Regions from separate parts of the Bartonella sp. B1098 genome, predicted to be linked through region 1. Evidence: predicted binding sites of a transcription regulator. Region 1 holds the regulator's gene; each other region holds the start of a gene.
The links. The regulator LexA, encoded in region 1, represses DNA repair genes until DNA is damaged. The targets are predictions, from matches to a motif close to TGTTCNNNNTGTGTTCNG.
Positions count from the first base shown of each region.

Region 2: the regulator LexA is predicted to act here: its motif matches at 2,725-2,742, upstream of ssb (single-stranded DNA-binding protein).
Region 3: the regulator LexA is predicted to act here: its motif matches at 2,020-2,037, upstream of ssb (single-stranded DNA-binding protein).

Region 1 covers NZ_CALYLP010000003.1:28,260-32,558, forward strand. The annotation lists gene rimO (30S ribosomal protein S12 methylthiotransferase RimO) at 432-1,745, opposite strand; gene lexA (transcriptional repressor LexA) at 2,215-2,928, opposite strand.
Region 2 covers NZ_CALYLP010000002.1:545,336-549,634, forward strand. The annotation lists gene NNJ85_RS02340 (hypothetical protein) at 1-221, opposite strand, end outside; gene NNJ85_RS02345 (hypothetical protein) at 425-949, shown strand; gene NNJ85_RS02350 (hypothetical protein) at 966-1,490, opposite strand; gene NNJ85_RS02355 (Panacea domain-containing protein) at 1,491-1,991, opposite strand; gene ssb (single-stranded DNA-binding protein) at 2,232-2,669, opposite strand; gene NNJ85_RS02365 (hypothetical protein) at 3,659-4,299, opposite strand, start outside.
Region 3 covers NZ_CALYLP010000005.1:114,971-119,269, forward strand. The annotation lists gene NNJ85_RS09035 (hypothetical protein) at 1-244, shown strand, start outside; gene NNJ85_RS09040 (hypothetical protein) at 261-785, opposite strand; gene NNJ85_RS09045 (Panacea domain-containing protein) at 786-1,286, opposite strand; gene ssb (single-stranded DNA-binding protein) at 1,527-1,964, opposite strand; gene NNJ85_RS09055 (hypothetical protein) at 2,954-3,721, opposite strand; gene NNJ85_RS09060 (hypothetical protein) at 3,803-4,276, opposite strand.

The DNA.
Region 1 (4,299 bases):
GTTAATTTATTGCTTTACAATTTTACAATCGTAAGAGTTTTATGTCAAATTTGCTTATTGTATCCATAAAAAACATCCTCCTGCATATCACAAGCGGAACTCTTGGACGTATAAAACACAATTTAAAGAGCTTCTTTTAAAATTGGTTTGCTTTTTTTTAAAGTAAACATGAAAGAGCCTTGTAGATTTTATCTTATCCTGTTGTGCAATAAAACATTGTCATTTAGAGCGGTAAACGAAGAGAATATAAAATTCTTGATAAAAATTAAGTTGTTTTTAGAATGTACAGCGATCATTCAGGACAGGGATTGCCTATAAATTCTCATGAAGTAAGTCACATAAGTAACCAAACCCTATTGTGAGCAGTTGCTTTTTTATAAACTAACACTGATGGAGAACTTTATCATTGGGATGGGAAGAAGCTCAATTTTTTAAACGGCTATACCATAAAGGTCATAAGCATCTGATTGTTCGATTTTAACGGTGACAAACTCACCGACACGCAAAGGGTGCCGTGATGATATATGGACAACACCATCTATTTCTGGAGCATCGTATTGACTACGTCCTTTGGCGACTTTTCCTTGACTTTCATCGATAAGAATTTGGAGTCTTTTTCCAATTTTTTTCTTTAAAAGATGTGTAGAAATTTGTTGTTGTTTTGCCATAAAACGATGCCAGCGGTTTTCTTTTATGTCTTCAGGAATATTTTCTAATCCCAAATCATTTGCAACAGCTCCTTTTACTTCTTCATATTTAAAGCATCCAGCGCGTTCAATTTTTGCTTCTTCTAGCCATTCTAGAAGTATATTAAAATCCTCATTTGTTTCGCCTGGAAATCCAACAATAAATGTTGATCGTAAAGCGAGATCTGGACATATTTTTCGCCACTTTTCAATTCTACGATTTGTTTTCTCCATAAGAGCAGGACGCTTCATATGACGCAAAACAGTTGGTGATGCATGCTGAAAAGGAATATCCAGATAAGGGAGAATTTTTTTCGCCGCCATAAGTTCGATAACTTCATCCACATGGGGATAAGGATAAACGTAATGCATACGTACCCAAATGCCCATATCACCTAGTTCGCGACAAAGATCAAAGAATTTTGTTTTGATTGTGCGATCTTTCCAAGAATTTTCGAGATATTTAAGATCAATACCATAAGCACTCGTATCTTGTGAAATAACTAAAAGTTCTTTTACACCCGCTTTTACCAATTTTTCAGCTTCGCGAAGAACATCACTGATCGGGCGAGAAGTAAGATCACCACGCAGGGTAGGGATGATACAAAAACTACACCGGTTAGAGCATCCTTCAGAAATCTTTAAGTAGGCGTAATGGCGAGGTGTTAAACGAATACCTTGGGGAGGAACTAAATCAAGAAAAGGATCATGAACAGGGGGAATTGCTGTATGAACAGCTTGTATAACACTTTCATAAGCTTGTGGTCCTGTAATGGCCAATACATTAGGGTATTTTTGGCGAATAACATCAGGATCAGAACCAAGACACCCTGTTACAATAACTTTTCCATTTTTTTTAAGAGCTTCATCAATATTGGCTAATGATTCTTTTCTGGCAGAGTCAAGAAAACCACAGGTATTCACAATAACGACATCAGCTCCTTGATGTTGGTGTGAAATTTCATACCCTTCAGAGCGGAGACTTGTAATAATTCGTTCAGAATCTACGAGTGCTTTTGGGCATCCGAGAGAGATAAAACTAATACGAGGCGCTACCATGATAATCCTATAATTACTATGGAACGATTGCGTTCCGCTTTTATTGACTTAAAAAGTAAGAAATGTTCTTTAATTTTTATAGATAACAATCTGTTACAAATTTATTTGATTTTTCTCTACAATATTTTGTGTACGCTTACAATTTTATCTTTTTGCGCTATCAAATGCTGTTTTGAGGGCGATGATATAAGACAGACTCCTTCAAAGCATTCAAGTTCTTTTAGGATAGGTGGTGAATATTTTAAAGCTTACTTGTCAAGCCTTGTGTAAGTGAAAAACATAAGAGAAAAGAGGGGAAGTGAAACCCGCTTGATAGGGATTTGGATTGTTTATAGATCGCGAGTTGGGCATATTCTTTGGCTATAGGAAGAAAGCCAACTGCGTGTAGTACGATGTTTAAAAATACTCAGCAGTTTTTTTTACTGCATTTTATTAGTGTATGTATAGCCTATTATAATAGGATTGTTTTTTAATATTTGCGAATAAGTCCGGTAAGTTTTCCTTGTATTTCTACACGCTCGGATTTGTATGTACGCACTTCGTAGTGAGGATTAGCAGCTTCTAATGCGACAGAGCTTCCTGTGCGTCGATAACGTTTTAATGTTGCCTCTTTTTTATCAATAAATGCGACAATAATTTCACCTGTTATTGCTGTATTTTGTCTTTTCACAATTATCGTATCTTTATCAAGGATACCAGCCTCAACCATAGAATTATCTTTAACTTCTAATGCATAGTGCTCACCTGTATTAACCATATCGTGTGGGAGAGAAAGTGTGCTTGTTTGTTGCAGTATAGCAGAGGCGGGCACACTCGCAGAAATACGTCCCATAATGGGGATTGTGATATTTTTTTTTTCGTCTTCCTCAAAATTCTCAAGATTAGCCAAGTTTTTTGATATTTCTCTTTTATTTTTTTCTATCATACTGGGAGAAATCTTACGGGCTAGAGAAAGGTTAAATGTTATTTTCTCAGGCAGCCGAATCACCTCTATTGCACGAGCACGATTGGGTAAACGACGTATAAAACCTCGTTGTTCTAAAGCTATAATGAGCTTATGAATGCCAGACTTTGAAGAAAGTTCTAAAGCATTTTTCATTTCTTCAAAAGAAGGAGGAACACCTGTTTCTTTTATATGATTGTGAATAAACAAGAGGAGCTCATATTGTTTACATGTCAGCATTCAATGTTCCAATCAAAAGAATAAAAAAATAGTACAGTAAAAATACGTGTATATATAATAATTCTACAATTTTTTTTTGCTAAATCAAAATTATTTGCTTTATTTTTGATCTTATAAGTGAAGTTAATTAGGTAATATGTTTATTTATAAACATATTTAATATATGATAAGTATGAAATTTTACTTTCATAAATTTATCATAATATTGTTTATATATTATAAAACTACACGAATATTAAATGATATATAAAAAATATTTTATAGTTCTGACTGAATAATTTAACACTCAATTTTATGGTCAGTATTATCCTTCTATTTTTTTATATATCTACGTTTTTATTATTTTCTCATATAATAAAATTAAATAAAATACATTCTTTCAATAGCGTGACAGATCACTTTATGTATATTTAGAATCATTTTGCACATTGTTTCTATTTTTTTATTGTTTAGTCAAATTATCTACAGCGACAATAATGAGCATCATTTATAGCCATGCCTGATATTTTCAATGAGACTAAATTTTTTTGTTTTACGTTTGCTTTATTCTATAGAATAATTGGCTTTCGTTATAGAATCATTGCACGTCAATAAAAAGTTACGTCCTCAAAATGCCATTGTTGCTCATTGTCATATTGATTTTAAAAAGAGATCTCTTAATGTGCTTGCTTCCATTAAGATGATCTTGCAAATAACATAAAATCTCTTAGGCAATGCTCTCTTCACATCTCAATAGTCTACAGCCCCCCGCCGTACTTATTTTGCCCAACCCTCATGTTGCGATAATTTTGGATTATTAAAAAAATACAAGAGGTATTTTCATTTTTTTAATCGTTTTATTCTTCTCTCTATGTTGTGCAAACAAATGATTTTTATGAGTTCAATATAAAAGGAACAAAAAAATTAGAAATAAAGAAACCTTACGGCATTCAAATCTCTCATTTGAGTGAGAAAAATAAATTATTATAAATCAATATGTTATTTATAAATCTTTATTCATATTTAAATTTGAAAACTAAAACATAAAGTATAAAAAATAATATAATAATATAGAGTAGGAAGTATTTTTCTGTTCTCCTCATGATGTTTAACAACTCATGTGTGGAGGAGGAGGGGATATTTCTCTATAATTTTAGCACTTCGAATCTATGAGATATTTTAATCATTAGATTATTTCTTTATCGAGATTTCAAAAAGAAGATCAAAAAAACTCTATCTACAATGACGAAGAAAGGAGAGAAAACGGAAAATTATTGATAACTGAAAAAAATAATAATATTTTTTTTCCAAAAGGTGTTGACCAAATGAAAAGTCAACCGTATGTTCCCTTCACTTTCTACAAATTAGATAGTCTGCAAACTAGATAGCTTG
Region 2 (4,299 bases), on a different contig from region 1:
GCTAAATAAGCCGCGGGGCATTTGAGTGCTTGCTGTTCTAAATAAGAAATTAGCCCTTCCTTGCCATACTTATTGCCTGCCAATTCAGCTGCTTTAATAATTGCCTCTTTAAGAAGACGTGTATTCTTGTTTGGAACACCTTTGACACGCCCCATACCTGCCCTCGCTGGTCTCAACTTTTTTGCTGTTTGAAAAACCTGTTCTGTATTTTCAGATGTCATAAAATACACCCTCCAGATAATAAAAAACCCCGCATTTGCGGGGATTTTTGACTGTACATCACCCTCATTAGACACAATACACCTAAGTACAGTAATGTCATTAAATACGATTTGCTACACTTTGTCAACATAAAAATAACACATATTGATAATTTCAAAGGGAATCTGTTAGGTAATTAAGACGTAAATTAAGGTAGGAAACAATGTTTACAAAAAAGTCTTTCTTTAAAAGCATCTTAATTATCACATTTCTAATATTATGTCCTATCCCCACTCAAATGGGATATACAAATCCGAAAGAAATATTTTCTTCGAAAGAAATTAGCGAAAAAGAAAGACTATTCCGCATTTTTCTTGTAAATGGAAGTTACTGGTGGTCAGACAGATTTTACAACATCTTATGGATAGAAAAAATATTTTTTTCGAAACAAAATTGGCGATTATCGAGGCAATCCTATGAACAACGTGTTCGTATAATAAAAAAATGGCAGGATATAGTCATAAAACGACATCAAGTATTTGCCGCTTTGTGTTCCCTTATAGAATTTGAAATAAATACAATGAAGCGTATAAATGACGCGAGACAATCTAATGAGCATGTACATGTATCAAACCTAATGCAACACCTATACGACTACAGAGAAAAAATAAATGAAAATAAGAAAGAACTTGAGAAACTAGATCATGAAATTGATCTATTATATAGAGTTATTATAGAGTTTTCATAACTTTGATCTATAATTATTACGAAAAATGCTTTTGAAGCACATTAAGAGCAATCTTTAGTGAACTCACCAGATGTGGTAATTCTTGATCTTCTATAACAAGGTACTGTAGCGCAGCATAAATGTTGTATTGTCTATAGAGGTGTTGCGCTTCTTTTATTGCCTCTTGCGTATTTAAAAACTGCTCTGTTGCAAATTTTACCCATTTGTCCCTTGCTGCCTCATCAGAAGATGACGGCATTTCATCATAAATCGCGCTTGGAAAGCCTTTTGCACAAAGGTAATTATTTCTTATCTGTAGATACTGTTGCGCGGTGTCATATTGCTCTTGAGTAAGTACACCTTGCAAACAAAGCCGCCCTATGTAGGACCCAGCAAGTGGATTTTTTGCCTCATGTAAGCTTAAACCGAAGCGTTTTGCACGCATTTCTATAGCCAATTTATCAATGGCTTCACGCGGTTCTTTTGCACGTGATATACGACCATTGGCTTCTCTTGTCTGCCCTGTAATCTTAGGGCGTCCCCTCTTTTTATTTGCTTTCACTTATACCCTCGATTGTGAATATTCATTAATTTTTTGCGTGAAATATTCTTCGATATCATGGTCTTTTAACTTCACACCAAACCGCCCATTATATACTTTCTTCCATGGCGTTCCCTCCTTATGAGCTTCATTACATAAATGAGCAGATGAAAAATTTTTATAAGCATTCCAAACGATCTCTAATAATTTGAAAGTATATTCATCTGTTGAGTTTTTATGCATTTTAGGGATAAAAATCTCTCCGGTCTCTAAGTCCACCATACGCGAATAAAAATCGATACAACGCCTTCCCCAATCTTTAAACTCATGATAGAGAGCCGGTATAACGGGACCATGCTGCCATGCCTCTATACGATCTAAAAAGAGACGCTTACCTGTAGCTGCTAACATCCAACCATATGCAAAATACACCAGCTTAATAAGCTTCATAGGGGAAATTCGAATATCTTCCTCGCGTCCTTTTTCAAGAAAGAAGTTAGCAATCTGTTGAACTTGATACATTACTCAAACTAAATAACCATACAGATGAAGAGAGACCTATAATTATACTCAGTATGCTTTCCTTTATTTTTCCCTCAAGAAAAAAGAAAGCGCATCCCGCTATTGCCAGCGATATTACAATTGCTATTGCCAGTTCAAAAATAGTCATAGAAGCATCGTTATGATTTAATAACATCATATTATTTTGCATCATCATATTATGATGTATGAGCCATGTGCTTGATCTCATTTTCACGCACCTTAAAAAGGAACATCATCATTTAAAGCGTTTGTAGACATATCAAGAGGTCTGTGAATGCTTGCATAAACTGATGACGGCTCTTGATCATCGTTATTTTTACCATCTAAAAGCTGTAATTCACCTTTGTAAGGAGGCAATATGACCTCTGTTACATACCGTTCACTACCGTTTTTATCTTGCCATTTACGGGTTTGTAAGCGCCCCTCGATATAGACTTTGCTTCCCTTCTTAAGATACTGAAGAGCCACTTTTGCAAGATGTGGATTAAACACCACAATGGAATGCCACTCTGTTTTGTCTATTCTCTTATTGGTTGCCTTGTCTGTATAGCTCTCAGACGTTGCCATGCGAAAATTGACCACCTCGATACCAGATGACATTGTTTTGCTTTCAGGATTTGCACCTAAATGACCAATTAACATCACTTTATTAAGCATTTGCTTTGCTATCCTTTTTATGGGAAATAGTACTTAGAAACAAAAATAACTGATACATAACAATAATATAACACATTATGCTATATTATTACAAGCAAAAATAGTTTTAATAAACTGAATCTAAAGAATGAATCCCATTTTTATTTTACTTATTTGCTTGCGTTTTTACACGTTTTGTGCAATAAAAGAGATGTTCTTTTATTGTGATTAATCTAATCGCTTATTGGAATCGTTAATTATTTTGAGCATAAAGACCGTATCAATTCATTTTGATGCGGTTTTTATGTATTAAGGCTTGTGATTTTGCACGCTTTGTGTAATAAAAGAGATGTTCGTAAACTTGTGAATAACGATAACAGAAATGCATTGCAAAACAGAAGCCGTGTTCATAAAGGGGCACGGCTTTATTATTTGAATGTAATAAAAATCTATAGCTAGTACAAAAGAAAACCCTGTTATGTAAAAAACATAACAAGGTCTTCTCCAATTTCTCAAATCTCAGACAAAATATAGCACATTATGTGTAAAAATACAAGCGTTGAGATACAAAAAAAACCGCATCTTTAAAGACACGGCTTCTTTTGTAGCGATTTTTAAAAAGTATATTGTTTTAAACCTAAGGAACGGTTTAAATACAACGCCATTATGACGTTGCAACAGAAAGTTTTTTACGCTTTCTATGTTTTTAATATAGAACAATATGTTGATTGGTTCAATTTAAATAAAAACAAACTTGCGTTTATACACAAAGTATGTATTTTATAAATTGATCTATTTGATTATGAATTTTATTTTGTTTGATTCATTAGCTATAAAAGCCGTATCAATTTATTTTGATGCGGTTTTTATATATTAAGGCTTGCGTTTTTATACGTTTTGTGTAATATGTTCTCTAGTATTTAGAAGATGTATTATTGGAATCCTATTCTCAAAAGCCGCGTTCTTTATGACACGGCTTTTTTGCTATAAAACAGCCCCCCGCCCCTTATTTACGCTGCTTTGTTTTCAATAATCTTGACAACGTGATCGCTTTCATAAACCACACAATTTTTTGGAACCGAACATAAACCGCTATGTCTTTTTAACCTTGCATTGCCATAGACCTTGCCTCTAATCACGATATGATCAGAGATTTTCGCATTGCCATAAACAGAGCCATAAACATCAGCATTGCCCCCCACGCTAGCATTGCCATAAACCTTGCCATAAATTTTGCAAGCGCCACTCACAACAGCATGGTCATAAACCACGGCATTACTATGAATACGTGCACTCCCTGATAATTTTGCATTCCCATAAACCCTTGCATATTGATAAACCCAAGCGTTATAAGAAAGATGCGCATTGTCATAAACATGAGCATTTGCATAAACGCGGGCGCGGTCACAAACATGCGCATTGCCATAAACAAAGCCCATGATAATAGCCTTATCAGAAACTTTTGCATTTTCACTAACAATAGCATCATATGCAACTATAGCATTATCATATACCCAGCAATTGCCATCATGAGAGAGGTTGCTTTCATTTGCAATAAAGCCACCTAAAGAGCCGGCTTTAACATCAGCAAAGTCTCTTAATGCTTTAATACGATAAAGAGTTTGATTATTTAATACACGTGTCTCATTTG
Region 3 (4,299 bases), on a different contig from region 1:
ATGGCAGGATATAGTCATAAAACGACATCAAGTATTTGCCGCTTTGTGTTCCCTTATAGAATTTGAAATAAATACAATGAAGCGTATAAATGACGCGAGACAATCTAATGAGCATGTACATGTATCAAACCTAATGCAACACCTATACGACTACAGAGAAAAAATAAATGAAAATAAGAAAGAACTTGAGAAACTAGATCATGAAATTGATCTATTATATAGAGTTATTATAGAGTTTTCATAACTTTGATCTATAATTATTACGAAAAATGCTTTTGAAGCACATTAAGAGCAATCTTTAGTGAACTCACCAGATGTGGTAATTCTTGATCTTCTATAACAAGGTACTGTAGCGCAGCATAAATGTTGTATTGTCTATAGAGGTGTTGCGCTTCTTTTATTGCCTCTTGCGTATTTAAAAACTGCTCTGTTGCAAATTTTACCCATTTGTCCCTTGCTGCCTCATCAGAAGATGACGGCATTTCATCATAAATCGCGCTTGGAAAGCCTTTTGCACAAAGGTAATTATTTCTTATCTGTAGATACTGTTGCGCGGTGTCATATTGCTCTTGAGTAAGTACACCTTGCAAACAAAGCCGCCCTATGTAGGACCCAGCAAGTGGATTTTTTGCCTCATGTAAGCTTAAACCGAAGCGTTTTGCACGCATTTCTATAGCCAATTTATCAATGGCTTCACGCGGTTCTTTTGCACGTGATATACGACCATTGGCTTCTCTTGTCTGCCCTGTAATCTTAGGGCGTCCCCTCTTTTTATTTGCTTTCACTTATACCCTCGATTGTGAATATTCATTAATTTTTTGCGTGAAATATTCTTCGATATCATGGTCTTTTAACTTCACACCAAACCGCCCATTATATACTTTCTTCCATGGCGTTCCCTCCTTATGAGCTTCATTACATAAATGAGCAGATGAAAAATTTTTATAAGCATTCCAAACGATCTCTAATAATTTGAAAGTATATTCATCTGTTGAGTTTTTATGCATTTTAGGGATAAAAATCTCTCCGGTCTCTAAGTCCACCATACGCGAATAAAAATCGATACAACGCCTTCCCCAATCTTTAAACTCATGATAGAGAGCCGGTATAACGGGACCATGCTGCCATGCCTCTATACGATCTAAAAAGAGACGCTTACCTGTAGCTGCTAACATCCAACCATATGCAAAATACACCAGCTTAATAAGCTTCATAGGGGAAATTCGAATATCTTCCTCGCGTCCTTTTTCAAGAAAGAAGTTAGCAATCTGTTGAACTTGATACATTACTCAAACTAAATAACCATACAGATGAAGAGAGACCTATAATTATACTCAGTATGCTTTCCTTTATTTTTCCCTCAAGAAAAAAGAAAGCGCATCCCGCTATTGCCAGCGATATTACAATTGCTATTGCCAGTTCAAAAATAGTCATAGAAGCATCGTTATGATTTAATAACATCATATTATTTTGCATCATCATATTATGATGTATGAGCCATGTGCTTGATCTCATTTTCACGCACCTTAAAAAGGAACATCATCATTTAAAGCGTTTGTAGACATATCAAGAGGTCTGTGAATGCTTGCATAAACTGATGACGGCTCTTGATCATCGTTATTTTTACCATCTAAAAGCTGTAATTCACCTTTGTAAGGAGGCAATATGACCTCTGTTACATACCGTTCACTACCGTTTTTATCTTGCCATTTACGGGTTTGTAAGCGCCCCTCGATATAGACTTTGCTTCCCTTCTTAAGATACTGAAGAGCCACTTTTGCAAGATGTGGATTAAACACCACAATGGAATGCCACTCTGTTTTGTCTATTCTCTTATTGGTTGCCTTGTCTGTATAGCTCTCAGACGTTGCCATGCGAAAATTGACCACCTCGATACCAGATGACATTGTTTTGCTTTCAGGATTTGCACCTAAATGACCAATTAACATCACTTTATTAAGCATTTGCTTTGCTATCCTTTTTATGGGAAATAGTACTTAGAAACAAAAATAACTGATACATAACAATAATATAACACATTATGCTATATTATTACAAGCAAAAATAGTTTTAATAAACTGAATCTAAAGAATGAATCCCATTTTTATTTTACTTATTTGCTTGCGTTTTTACACGTTTTGTGCAATAAAAGAGATGTTCTTTTATTGTGATTAATCTAATCGCTTATTGGAATCGTTAATTATTTTGAGCATAAAGACCGTATCAATTCATTTTGATGCGGTTTTTATGTATTAAGGCTTGTGATTTTGCACGCTTTGTGTAATAAAAGAGATGTTCGTAAACTTGTGAATAACGATAACAGAAATGCATTGCAAAACAGAAGCCGTGTTCATAAAGGGGCACGGCTTTATTATTTGAATGTAATAAAAATCTATAGCTAGTACAAAAGAAAACCCTGTTATGTAAAAAACATAACAAGGTCTTCTCCAATTTCTCAAATCTCAGACAAAATATAGCACATTATGTGTAAAAATACAAGCGTTGAGATACAAAAAAAACCGCATCTTTAAAGACACGGCTTCTTTTGTAGCGATTTTTAAAAAGTATATTGTTTTAAACCTAAGGAACGGTTTAAATACAACGCCATTATGACGTTGCAACAGAAAGTTTTTTACGCTTTCTATGTTTTTAATATAGAACAATATGTTGATTGGTTCAATTTAAATAAAAACAAACTTGCGTTTATACACAAAGTATGTATTTTATAAATTGATCTATTTGATTATGAATTTTATTTTGTTTGATTCATTAGCTATAAAAGCCGTATCAATTTATTTTGATGCGGTTTTTATATATTAAGGCTTGCGTTTTTATACGTTTTGTGTAATATGTTCTCTAGTATTTAGAAGATGTATTATTGGAATCCTATTCTCAAAAGCCGCGTTCTTTATGACACGGCTTTTTTGCTATAAAACAGCCCCCCGCCCCTTATTTACGCTGTTTTATCTAAAGTTTGTTCACTACCATCAGTATCATCACAAATCTTTTGCTTGCCATTAATAACGGCATTCCCATAAATTTTTACACTCTCAGCTTTAGCCCAGCCATCAGTACGAGGCTTGCTATAAACTGTTGCATTGTCACAAACTCGTGCATTGCCAAAAACCTCAACATTCTCAGAAATAGTAGCTCTATCAGAAATACAAGCATCATCATAAATTTTAGCACCAGCATAAATACATGAAAATCCAGATACTTTTGCATTGTCGTAAACCTTGCCACTCACATGGCTACTACCAAAAACTTTTGCATTATCAGAAACATATGCAAGAAAAGAGAGTTGTGCATTTTCACAAACAACAGCATTGCCACTAACAGTACCATTTACCATTGCGTTATCGCAAATTTTTGCATTGTTAAAAATCTTGCCATTATGAAAAACTTGCGCATTATCCATAACAACAGCGTTATCAGCTACTTTTGCACTTCTAAAAACACATGCATTATTACGCACTTGTGCATTATCAGAAACAACAGAATCTGTAGCAACAAAGGCATCATTATAGACCCAGCAGTTCCCATCATGAGAAAGATTGCTTTCCTTTTCGATAAAACCACCAAGGTCGCCAGCCTTTACATCAGCAAAGTCCCTTAATGCCTTAATGCGATAAAGTCGTACAATCTTTTTAAGCACGTTATCTTTAATTTGAGTGCTTTCATCAGTAAGTTCATATTTTCTAGATACAGTTGTACTGGTCATAGGTAGCTCCTAATCTAATATTCGATTAATTTGTAAATGAGATGTTTAAAGAGGCGCCCCCGCCGCGCCGCATTTCAAAGGTTATCGAAAACTACCAAAAGAGATAGTTTCATTTCCAAAAAGACGTGCACGCCCAGAAACCAATACCTTACCAAAAGCATCGCTATGACCAAAAATTTTCATATGACCACCAACACGTGCTTTATTTGATATCTCTGTATCTCCAAAAATTTTTGCATAACCTGTAACACGCGCATCATCTAGAACACGCGCTTTACCAAATACTAAAGCATAACCAGCTACCCAGCAATTGCCATCATGTGATAAATTACCCTCATGTTCAATAAAACCACCAACGTCGCCTTTTTTAACGCTTCCAAAATCTCTTAAAGCTATAACACGACGAAATAAACGATTACCAAATTCAATAGCACCTAATGAAAGTTCATATTTTTTAGTCTGTTGTGTATCTTTTGATACGAAATCTTGTGCAATATTATCATTTGCAACGGTAGCAATAATGGGGAAAGTTTGTTTTTTAGCTGTAGCATTCATGCTTGTTGTCCTATTCAATAAAA